2 regions of the Streptomyces sp. NPDC041970 genome follow, and region 1 is predicted to be linked to the other one. Evidence: riboswitches for the same ligand, from Rfam matches in the RefSeq annotation. Region 1 holds a riboswitch; the other holds the start of a gene.
What was found. Region 1 has a riboswitch for glycine ahead of gcvT (glycine cleavage system aminomethyltransferase GcvT). Riboswitches for the same ligand answer to the same signal wherever they lie in the genome.

Region 1 (5,715 bases):
TCGCCGGTGCGGAAGGGGTGCTTGAGGACCGTGTCGTCCGGCACGATCGGGTTCTCCCCGGCCACCGCGTCCTCGTCCACCACGAAGCCGCCGCCGACCGAGTAGTACGTCTTCTCCAGGAGCGGGGCGCCCTCGGCGTCGTACGCGAGGATCGTCATGCCGTTGGCGTGGTACGGGAGCGCCTTGCGGCGGTGCAGGACGAGCTGCTCGTCGGCGTCGAAGGGGATCTCGTGCATCCCCAGCAGGTTGATCCGGCCGCCGGTGCGGATCGCCTCGACGCGGGCGTCGGCCGACTCCACGTCCACGGTCCGGGGCGACTCGCCCTCAAGGCCGAGCAGGACCGCCTTGGGCGTGCCGTGCCCGTGGCCGGTCGCGCCGAGCGAACCGTACAGCTCGGCCCGGATCGAGGCGGTGTGCGCGAGCAGGCCCTCGTTCTTCAGGCGGCGCGCGAACATCCGGGCGGCGCGCATCGGGCCCACCGTGTGGGAGCTGGACGGGCCGATGCCGATCGAGAACAGGTCGAAGACCGAGATGGCCACGGGAGTACTCCTTGGGGTTGGAAGACGCCGTTGTCTGCCTGGGTGGTGCGGGAACGGGCCGGGTGGCGCCGGGCGGGCCGGGGTGGTGGCCCGCCGGGCGAGGGTGGAGCGGGGGGACACGGATCGGGGCACCGCGCTCACTCCCCAGTGTGCGCGGTGCCCCGCCCGAACGTGCGGAACCGCAGGCCAGGTGCTACTTCAGGCCGGGGTACAGCGGGAACTTCTCGGCCAGCGCCGCCACGCGGGCCTTCAGGCCCTCGGCGTCGTAGGACGGCTTGAGGGCGGCGGCGATGATCTCCGCGACCTCGGTGAAGTCCTCCGCGCCGAAGCCGCGGGTGGCCAGCGCCGGGGTGCCGATCCGCAGGCCCGAGGTGACCATCGGGGGGCGCGGGTCGTTCGGGACGGCGTTGCGGTTGACCGTGATGCCCAGCTCGTGGAGCCGGTCCTCGGCCTGCTGGCCGTCCAGCTCCGAGTCGCGCAGGTCGACCAGGACCAGGTGGACGTCGGTGCCGCCGGTCAGGACGGAGACGCCGACCTCGGTGACGTCCGGCTGGACCAGGCGCTCGGCGAGGATGCGGGCGCCGTCCAGGGTGCGCTGCTGGCGTTCCTTGAACTCCTCGCCCGCCGCGATCTTGAACGAGACCGCCTTGGCCGCGATCACGTGCTCCAGCGGGCCGCCCTGCTGACCGGGGAAGACCGCGGAGTTGATCTTCTTGGCCAGCTCCTGGGTGGAGAGGATGACGCCGCCGCGCGGACCGCCGAGGGTCTTGTGCGTGGTGGTGGTGACGACATGGGCGTGCGGCACCGGGTTGGGGTGCAGGCCGGCCGCGACGAGGCCCGCGAAGTGCGCCATGTCGACCATCAGGTACGCGCCGACCTCGTCCGCGATGCGGCGGAAGGCGGCGAAGTCGAGTTGGCGCGGGTAGGCGGACCAGCCGGCCACGATCAGCTTCGGCTGGGACTCCTTGGCGAGGCGCTCGACCTCCTCCATGTCAACGACGCCGGTCTCGTCGACGTGGTAGGGGACCACGTTGTAGAGCTTGCCGGAGAAGTTGATCTTCATGCCGTGGGTCAGGTGGCCGCCGTGGGCCAGGTTCAGGCCCATGATCGTGTCGCCCGGCTTCAGCAGCGCGAACATCGCGGCGGCGTTCGCCTGGGCGCCGGAGTGCGGCTGGACGTTCGCGGCCTCCGCGCCGAACAGGGCCTTGATCCGGTCGATCGCGATCTGCTCGACCACGTCGACGTGCTCGCAGCCGCCGTAGTAGCGGCGGCCGGGGTAGCCCTCGGCGTACTTGTTGGTGAGGACGGAGCCCTGCGCCTCCATGACCGCGACCGGGGCGAAGTTCTCCGAGGCGATCATCTCGAGGGTGGACTGCTGGCGGTGGAGCTCGGCGTCGACGGCGGCGGCGACGTCGGGGTCCAGCTCGTGGAGGGAGGAGTTCAGAAGCGACATCAGGGGGTCCCTTAAGGTCTCAGTTGCCGGAGAACGCGGTGTACTCGTCGGCGGAGAGCAGGTCGGCCGGCTCCTCCGCGACGCGCACCTTGAACAGCCAGCCGCCCTCGAAGGGAGCGGAGTTCACCAGCGAGGGGTCGTCCACGACGTCCTGGTTGGCCGCCGTGACCTCACCGGTCACCGGCGAGTACAGGTCGCTGACCGACTTGGTCGACTCCAGCTCGCCGCAGGTCTCGCCCGCGGTCACCGTGTCACCGACCTCCGGGAGCTGGGCGTAGACGACGTCGCCGAGGGCGTTGGCCGCGTACTCCGTGATGCCGATGGTCGCCACGCCGTCCTCGACGGCCGACAGCCACTCGTGCTCCTTGCTGTACCGAAGCTGCTGGGGGTTGCTCATGACCTGAATTCTCCTGTACGCGGGGGAGTGCTGATGGACGGTGGTCTTGCGGTGTGAGACGCGGGCGGGTCGCGTCCCGGCGCCGGGGACGTCCCGATCGTCCCGGAGCGTCACTTCCGGCGCTTGTAGAACGGCAGCGCGACGACGTCGTACGGCTCGTGCGTGCCGCGGATGTCCACGCCCACGCCCTCGGCCCCCGGCTCCGCGTGGGCCGCGTCCACGTACGCCATGGCGATCGGCTTGCCCAGGGTCGGGGAGGGGGCGCCGGAGGTGACCTCGCCGACCACCTTGCCGTCCACGACCACGGGGAAGCCCGCGCGCGGCACCCGGCGGCCCTGCGCGACCAGCCCCACCAGCCTGCGCGGCGGCGCGGTCTCGGCGCGCTCGGCGGCGGCCGCCAGCGCCTCGCGCCCCACGAAGTCGCCGTCCTTCTCGAACTTCACGACCCGGCCCAGACCGGCGTCGAAGGGGGTCAGCGCGGTCGTCAGCTCGTGCCCGTACAGCGGCATCCCCGCCTCCAGGCGCAGCGTGTCGCGGCAGGAGAGCCCGCAGGGGACCAGCCCGTGCGCGGAGCCGGCCTCGGTCAGCGCCCGCCAGAGCCGCTCGGCGTGCTCGGGGGCGACGAACAGCTCGAAGCCGTCCTCGCCGGTGTAGCCGGTACGGGCGATCAGCGCCGGGACCCCGGCGACGTCGCCCGGCAGGCCCGCGTAGTACTTCAGCCCGTCCAGGTCGGCGTCGGTGACGGCCTTCATGACGGCGGGGGACGCCGGGCCCTGCACGGCGAGCAGCGCGTACGCGTCGCGGTCGTCGCGCACCTCGGCGTCGAAGCCCTCGGCGCGGGCGGTGAGCGCGTCCAGCACGATCCCCGCGTTGCCCGCGTTGGCGACGACCATGAAGGCGGGGGCGCCGGACTCGTCCAGCCGGTAGACGATCAGGTCGTCCAGGATGCCGCCGTCCTCCTGGACGATCATCGTGTACCGGGCCCGGCCGTCGCCGACGGTGGAGATGTTCCCCACCAGCGCGAAGTCCAGGAAGGCCGTGGCCTCGGGCCCGGTGACGGAGATCTCGCCCATGTGGGACAGGTCGAAGAGGCCGGCGCGGGTGCGCACGGCCTGGTGCTCCTCGCGCTCGCTGGCGTACCGCAGGGGCATGTCCCAGCCCGCGAAGTCGGTCATGGTGGCGCCGAGCGAGCGGTGCAGCGCGTCGAGGGCTGTGCGGCGGGGGGCAGGACTCATGGGTACGGCTCCAGGACATGACGACGGCAGGGACGGACCCTCCCCATCTGTCATCGGAACCTGAGAGGTTCGCCGGACGCCCCTGGCGGGGTATGCCCCATCTCGCGGGGCGCGGCTTGCACCTTGGGTGGAGCCGCCGGGCGGCTCGCTTTTCAGATCTGCCTCATCCACGCGGTACGGGGCCTGAGAGATTCAAGGGAGGATCTTGCTCCTTCGGCGCCCGGCCCACCTGGGGCCGGAACTCTCCCGCGCGGATTCGAACGGCCGGTATGCAGTTGGCGGCCTCATCATCGCACGGGCCGGGAGAGAGTGGGGCGTGCGGTCCCCGCGCGGGCGGCGGCGGCGCGGCCGGTTGTGCCGTATTACCTTTTCTTTACACTCAGGGGCAGACGTGGGTGTCCCGACGGCAGGGGGATGGGCGATGACATCGCAGCGGTCGGTGCCGATCGCGGGGGTCGCGCACGGCGCGGTGCCCGCACAGTCCGGCGCACCCGCGCAGGAGCTGCCGACGGCCCGTGCGCCGGTGGTACGCGATCTGCGCGGGCTCACCGGGCCGGCGCCGCGCAGCCTCGACTTCGCCGCCGGCGACATCGTGGTGGTCTCCGGCCTCCCCGGCAGCGGGAAGTCCACCCTGATCCGGCGCACGGTCACGGGCCGCGCCATCGACTCCCAGAACACCCGCGACCGCTGGGCCGCCGCCCTGCCCCGCTTACTCCCCTACGCCCTCTACCGCCCCCTGGCCCGCGCCGCCCACTACCTCGGCCTCTGGAAGGCGGTGCGCTCCGGCGAATCCGTCGTCGTGCACGACTGCGGCACCCAGGCCTGGGTGCGCCGCCGGCTCGCCCGGCACGCCGCGCGCCGGGGCCGCGCCCTCCACCTGGTCCTGCTCGACGTGGCCCCCGAGGTGGCCCGCCAGGGGCAGCGCGAGCGCGGCCGCGGCGTCTCCGGCTACGCCTTCGCCCGCCACCGGCAGGCGGTGGCCCGGCTGATCCGCGCCACCGAACAGGGCCTGCTGCCGCCCGGCTGCGCCTCGGCGGTGCTCCTCGACCGCGAGGCCGCGGGCGCGCTCCGCCGGATCTCCTTCCCGGACACCGGGGCCCGCGCGGCCCGCGCCGGTTAGGGTGCTGGCCACGGAGCGAGGCCGCCAGTGGGCCGAGACGGTGAAGAGAGGGCACAGAGGCAGTGGACATTCCGGCACCCGCCCAGGCGCACCCCCCGCAGGGGTGGCCCGCCAACGAGCTCGAAGAGGTGCTGAGCGCCTCGCTCGGCGTCCCCGAAGCGGGCGGCCGACTCGTCGAAGTGCTCGGCCGCAGCTCCGTGTGGGTGCCGCTGCCGGGCGGCGGCGGCCCCACCAGCGCCGACCTCGACGTGCCGATGATGGAGATCGACGGCGCGGCCTACGTCCCCGTCTTCAGCTCCGAGGGCCAGTTCCTGAGCTGCGTCGGCAGCCACATGTCCTTCGCCGTCGCGCCCGCCCGCGACTTCGCGCGGGGGCTGCCCCCGCAGCTCGGCATCGCCGTGAATCCGGGCGGCGCGGTGGGGATGCCGCTGCCGCCGCCCGCCGTCGCCGAGCTGTGCCGGGCCGGGCGCACCGCCCTGGAGGGCGCCGCCGGCGGCGGCCGGGTCCGGCTGTTCGAGCCGGACTGGCAGCAGGACCCCCTGGACTTCCTCGCCGTCGTCTCCGAGGAGTTCGAGGCCATCGGCGTCGTGGGCGCCGCCCGCCGGACGCTGGCCAGCATCGAGGGCGGCGACCCCGTCCTCTTCGTCGGCGTCGAGTTCACCGCCTGGGACGGCGCCGGGCAGCACCTCCCCATGGACGCCCTGGGCCGGGCGCTCGGCCGGATGCCGGCGCCCTGGCCGGTCAACCTCGTCCTCCTCGACCTGGCCGACGACCTCGTCGGCGACTGGATGCGGGAGAAGGTCCGGCCGTTCTACCGGCGCGAGGGCCGCTGACCGTGCCGGGCCCCGGCGGGACGCCGGTGTCAGAGGCGGCGCATAAGCTGGTCGTCGGCGAGGCCGCTCCCGTGCGCCGGGGAGCGGTGGCGCGAATCCGACGGATCGACGAGGGGCGGGACCCAGGGTGAGTGCGTC
Region 2 (5,715 bases), on a different contig from region 1:
ACGGGTGGTCGTCTCGTCGCAGGCGATGGAGACGTGGTCGGCGTCGACGAGACGGATGTTGACCCCGCGCTCGCGGGCCTGAGCCACGGTGTCCGCGCCCCGGCCGGGGACCCGTACGGTCACGGTGTCGAAGAAGGCCTTGTGCACGACCTCCGCCCCGGCGGCGCGCAGCCCCTCGGCCAGGATCGCGGCGAAGCGGTGGGTGCGCCGGGCGATCGTGCGCAGCCCGTCGGGGCCGTGGTAGACGGCGTACATCCCGGCCATGACGGCGAGCAGGACCTGCGCGGTGCAGATGTTGCTGGTGGCCTTCTCACGGCGGATGTGCTGCTCGCGGGTCTGCAGGGCCAGGCGGTACGCCGTGTCGCCGTCCGCGTCGACGGAGACGCCGACCAGGCGGCCGGGCAGGCTGCGGGCGAACTTCTCGCGGACCGCCATGAAGCCGGCGTGCGGGCCGCCGAAGCCCATGGGGACGCCGAAGCGCTGGGTGGTGCCGACCGCGATGTCGGCGCCGAGCGCGCCGGGCGAGGCGAGGAGGGTCAGGGCCAGCAGGTCGGCGGCGACGGTGACGATCGCGCCCAGCTCGTGGGCCTGCTCGATGACGGGCTCGATGGCGCGCACGGCGCCGGACGCGCCCGGATACTGGAGCAGGACGCCGAAGACGCCGCGCTCGGCGATCTCGGCGGGGATCCCGTTGCTCAGGTCGGCGACGAGGACCTCGACGCCGGTGGGCTCGGCGCGGGTCTCGATCACCGCGACGGTCTGGGGCAGGGTGTCGGCGTCGACCAGGAACACGCCGTTCTTGACCTTGCCGACGCGCCGGGCGAGCGCCATCGCCTCGGCGGCCGCGGTGCCCTCGTCGAGCAGCGAGGCGCCGGAGGTGGGCAGCCCGGTCAGCTCGGCGACCATCGTCTGGAAGTTCAGCAGGGCCTCCAGGCGGCCCTGGGAGATCTCCGGCTGGTACGGCGTGTACGCCGTGTACCAGGCGGGGTTCTCCATCACGTTGCGCAGGATGACGGGCGGCGTGAAGGTGCCGTAGTAGCCGAGGCCGATCATCGGGGCGAGCACCTGGTTGCGGTCGGCCAGCGACCGCAGCTCGGCCAGCACCTCCGCCTCGGTGCGCGCGGCGGGGAGGTCCAGTGCCTCGGCGCTCCGGATCACGTCGGGCACCGCGGCGGCGGTCAGCTCGTCGAGGGAGCCGTAACCGACCTGGGCGAGCATCTTCGCCTGGGCCTCGGCGTCGGGCCCTATGTGGCGCTGCTCGAACGGAATGCCCTGCTCCAACTGGGAGAGCGGAGTGCGACGGGGGGTCATGGTGGAGGCCTCCTGGTCTTCACGACCTGCGAGGGGCACCACGGCGCGGGTGCCCGAACGGCCTCCCCCTCTGTCATCTCAACCTGAGAGCTTCACCGACCCGCCCCGAGGCGCGCCGGTTTTCACCGTCGGTGAGGGTCGGACCCGTCCCGGCCTGCGCCCGTACGGAACCGCCCTGCTTTCCAGAGTGACCTCGTCCGTGCGGTACGGGAGCCTGAGAGATTCCGGGGAGGAGTTGCTCCTTCGGCGCCTCCGGCACTCGCCGGAGGACTCTCCCGCACGGGGTCAGCAGCCGTGTCCCAGCCTACCAGCGGCCACCGGGCCGGAGCCCTCGAGTGGCCGACGCCGCCGATCTGCACTTGTGTGGTGCTGGTGGGCGTCAGGAACGCCCCGAGCAGCCGCGATCCGTGGGAGGAACCGTGCAGGCCGATATCGATCCGCGCCGACTGATCGGCCGCAAGGCGTTCGACCGCGAGGGCGTCAAGATCGGGACGGTGGACGAGGTCTATCTCGACGACGCGACGGGCGTGCCCGAGTGGGCGGCCGTGCGCACCGGACTGTTCAGCCGGGACGCCTTCGTGCCCCTGGAGCCCAGCGAGTTCGTCGAGGACGCCCTGCGGGTCCCCTTCGACCGCGCGCTGATCAGGGGCGCGCCGGACTTCGGCGTCGGCCGGCACCTCTCGCCCGACCAGGAACTGCGGCTCTACCGCCATTACGGGCTGGACTCGCCCCCCGCGGAGTCCGCGCCCGACCGCGACTTCGGCAGGCTGGCGGGCCAGGAGGAGTAGTCGGCCGGCTCGCGGACGAGCGGCAGCGGATCGGCCGGCCGCAGCAGCGGATCGTCGGTGCGGAAGGTGAGGACGCGGCCGGGCGCGCTCCACGGCTCCTCGAACCGCACGGTGACCCGGCCGACGCCGCTGCCCTGCACCCAGCCGTGCCCGTGCTCCTCGTGGTGCACGTCGTGGCCGGCGGGCCAGCGCCGGGCCGCGAGCGCTTCCGCGTCGTCCTGGTCGGACTCCTCGGCGGCGGGCTCGGCGCGCCCGCCGCCGGCGTCCGCGGGCGGCTGCGGCTCCCGCGACCGCCGCGCCAGCTCGCGGGCGTCGGCGGCCTGCGCGAAGAGGTCCTCCTGCGTGTAGTCGGCCAGGCCCGTGACGCCCACGCCGAGGAGCCGTACGCCCCCGGTGGTGTCGACGGACTCCAGAAGCCGCCCAGCGGCCTCACGGACCACCGTGGGGTCGTCCGTGGGGCCTCTGAGGGTCTCGGAGCGGGTCAGCGTGGAGAAGTCGTAGCGGCGCACCTTCAGCACCACCGTGCGCCCGGACCGGTCGGCGGCGCGCAGCCGCTCCACGCACCGCACCGCCAGCCGCTCCACCTCGGCCCGCACCCGCACCCGGTCGTGCAGGTCCACGTCGAAGGTGTCCTCCACCGACACGGACTTGGCGTCCCGCTCGGCGACCACCGGCCGGTCGTCGAGGCCCAGGGCCATCCGGTACAGCCCGTGGCCGTGGGCCTTGCCGACCAGGCGCACCAGCTCCGCCTCGCCGGCCTCGGCCAGGTCGTGGACGGTGGTCATCCCCGCGCGTCTGAGGTGGTCCCCGGTGGCCGGGCCGACCCCCGGCAGGACGCGGACGGACAGCGGCGCCAGCAGCGCGCGCTCGGTGCCCGGCTCGATGAGGGCCAGTCCGTCGGGCTTGGCCCGCTCGGAGGCGATCTTGGCGAGCATCTTGGACCCCGCCAACCCGACGGAGCCGCTGAGGCCCGTCACCGCGCGGATGGCCGCCCGCAGCCCCTCCCCCGTCGCACGGGCCGACGCGGCGTCGTCGGCCGCCCCGCCCGCCTCCAGGTCGACGAAGGCCTCGTCCAGGCTCAGCGGCTCCACCAGGGGCGAGAGCCGTCCCAGCAACTCCATGACCTGGTCGCTCACGGTCCGGTAGAGCGAGAAGCGCGGCACCAGGTAGGCGGCGTTCGGCGCGAGCCGCCGGGCCTGGGCCGTGGGCATCGCCGAGTGCACGCCGAAACGCCGCGCCTCGTACGAAGCGGTGGCGACCACGCCGCGGGGGCCGAGGCCGCCGACCACGACCGCCTTGCCGCGCAGGCTCGGCTTGGCCGCCTGCTCCGCGGAGGCGTAGAAGGCGTCCATGTCCAAGTGGAGGATGGTCGGCACGGGTCTCACACCGTCGATGCTGCCCTACGCCACTGACAACGGGGCTGTCCGGCGCCCCGTGCGGGGGCGCCGGACAGCCCCGGCACGGATGTCCGCGTCGGTCCGCGCTCAGCCGGCCCTGTTGCGCCGCCGCGCCAGCTCGTCGGCGGGGTTGTGGCCGATGAGCGTCTCCCCCGTGTCGACCCGCTCCCCGTGCAACTGGGAGAGGGCGGCGTCCACGTCCCGCCAGACGACGCCGACGGCGATCCCGAAGACGCCCTGCCCGCCCTGGAGCAGGCTGACGACCTCGTCCGGGGAGGAGCACTCGTAGACCGTGGCCCCGTCGCTCATCAGCGTCATGCGCTCGAGGTCCTGGAAACCGCGGGCCCGCAGATGCTGGACCGTGGTGCGGATGTTCTGGAGAGCGACCCCGGTGTCCAGGAACCGCTTGACGATCTTGAGGAGGACCACGTCCCGGAAGCTGTAGAGACGCTGGGTCCCCGATCCGTAGGCGGGGCGCACACTCGGCTCGACCAGCCCGGTGCGGGCCCAGTAGTCGAGCTGGCGGTAGGTGATCCCCGCCGCCGCGCACGCCGTAGGTCCGCGATAGCCGATATCGCTCGCCGCCGCCACGCCGTCCGCTGCCACCGCGGCCGGTTGAACCGGCTGCCTGATGGTGTGGTCGGCTCCACTGCCGTGCTGCGGATACGGCCCGCCCGCCGCCGTACCGTCGCCGCTGCTTCTCACGCCGACCTCCGTCCTTGACCTGCCCACTCGAAGGTAGGCAGTCACTCGGGGTGCGTCAACGATCGCCACACTCGGCACGCCGAGTGATAATCACCCTGAGGGTGGTTTCCCGTGTCTCGTTCGCGGGAAAGGCTTGCCGGATGCGCTGACGGCACCCCTGCGGGACGGTCACTGGCTGTTGGTGCCGAAGTCCTCCGGTGAGATCTGGTCGAGGAATTCGCGGAACTTCTCCACCTCGTCCTCCTGCTCGTCGGGGATCGCGATGCCCGCGTCGTCCAGCACGCCGTCACTGCCGTAGATCGGCGTGCCGGTCCGCAGGGCGAGCGCTATGGCGTCGGAGGGCCGGGCGCTCACCTCCACTCCGCTGGCGAAGACGAGTTCCGCGTAGAAGACCCCTTCGCGAAGGTCAGTGATGCGCACTTCGGTGAGCTCCTGGCCCACGGCCTCGAGCACATCCTTGAACAGGTCATGGGTCAGCGGCCTGGCCGGAGCCATGCCCTGTTGGGCGAAGGCGATCGCGGTCGCCTCCCCCGGACCGATCCAAATGGGGAGGTACCGGTCGCCTCCCACTTCACGCAGGAGAACGATCGGTTGGTTGGAGGGCATTTCCACCCGGACACCGACAACGTCGAGCTCGTTCACACAGCAACCCTAGGACGTGCTCGCCATGTTTGGGTAGTCGGGCTCCCCCGAGGTCAGTGCAGACGGCTTCGCAACGAGGTCTGCACGAGCGCCGCGTGCAGCCGTACGGAGAGCTCGGCGAGCTCGTTCGCCATGGCCTCCGCATGGGCTCTGGTCTGCGGATTCCGGTGCCGGCGCAAGGGGGCGACCACCTGCTCGACCAGCCCGGCCTCGCGGTCCGCCGAGGCGCGCATGGCGCGCAGGTGCCGGGGCTCCAGGCCGAAGCGGCCCAGATCCGCCACGAGCTTCGCCACGGTCGCCATCTCGGCGTCGTACCCGCCGTCCGGGGCCTGGACGATCAGCCCGTAGGACTCCCACTCCGCGAGGCGCTCCTCGTCCACCTCGGCCGCCGCGAGCAGTTCCGCCCGCCCGAGCCGGACCGCGGTGGCCGCCGCCGGGGCGGGGTCCCAGACCCCGTCGGCGAGGTCCCGCTGGCCGCCCGGCGAGGGGAGGGCGGGCTGCTCCCCCCTCGCCAGGGCGTCCAGATGCTCCCGGATGACCTTGAGCGGCAGGTAGTGGTCCCGCTGCATCCGGAGCACCTGGGCCAGCCGCTCCACGTCACTCGGCGCGAACTTCCGGTATCCGGAAGGAGTGCGCTGCGGCTCGATGAGCCCCTCGGCCTCCAGAAACCGGATCTTGGAGATGGTGACTTCGGGGAACTCGTCGCGCAACTGGGTGAGCACCGTTCCGATGCTCATCGAGCCCGCTTCCGCGTCGGCGGCGCCGTGACCGGCGCCGCCTGTCGGTGTTCGCAGCATGGGCCTTCCTGGGGGTCCCCCCGGACGGAGTCTGGCGGAGGTCACACGCCCCGCGGGCTCGCGTAGAAGACCAGG

Region 2: another riboswitch for glycine. It lies ahead of gcvP (aminomethyl-transferring glycine dehydrogenase); the one in region 1 lies ahead of gcvT (glycine cleavage system aminomethyltransferase GcvT).

Annotation. Positions count from the first base shown of each region.
Region 1 is NZ_JBVJCD010000014.1:37,926-43,640, forward strand. It holds gene ACZ6EJ_RS10410 (L-serine ammonia-lyase) at 1-539, opposite strand, end outside; gene glyA (serine hydroxymethyltransferase) at 733-1,992, opposite strand; gene gcvH (glycine cleavage system protein GcvH) at 2,012-2,389, opposite strand; gene gcvT (glycine cleavage system aminomethyltransferase GcvT) at 2,500-3,624, opposite strand; glycine riboswitch at 3,787-3,883, opposite strand; gene ACZ6EJ_RS10430 (AAA family ATPase) at 4,046-4,744, shown strand; gene ACZ6EJ_RS10435 (enhanced serine sensitivity protein SseB) at 4,807-5,577, shown strand; gene ACZ6EJ_RS10440 (enhanced serine sensitivity protein SseB C-terminal domain-containing protein) at 5,705-5,715, shown strand, end outside.
Region 2 is NZ_JBVJCD010000008.1:6,739-12,453, reverse strand. It holds gene gcvP (aminomethyl-transferring glycine dehydrogenase) at 1-1,311, opposite strand, end outside; glycine riboswitch at 1,504-1,599, opposite strand; gene ACZ6EJ_RS06545 (PRC-barrel domain-containing protein) at 1,731-2,099, shown strand; gene ACZ6EJ_RS06540 (DNA polymerase IV) at 2,024-3,484, opposite strand; gene ACZ6EJ_RS06535 (MerR family transcriptional regulator) at 3,584-4,201, opposite strand; gene ACZ6EJ_RS06530 (bifunctional nuclease family protein) at 4,370-4,843, opposite strand; gene ftsR (transcriptional regulator FtsR) at 4,897-5,640, opposite strand; gene ACZ6EJ_RS06520 (FHA domain-containing protein) at 5,682-5,715, opposite strand, start outside.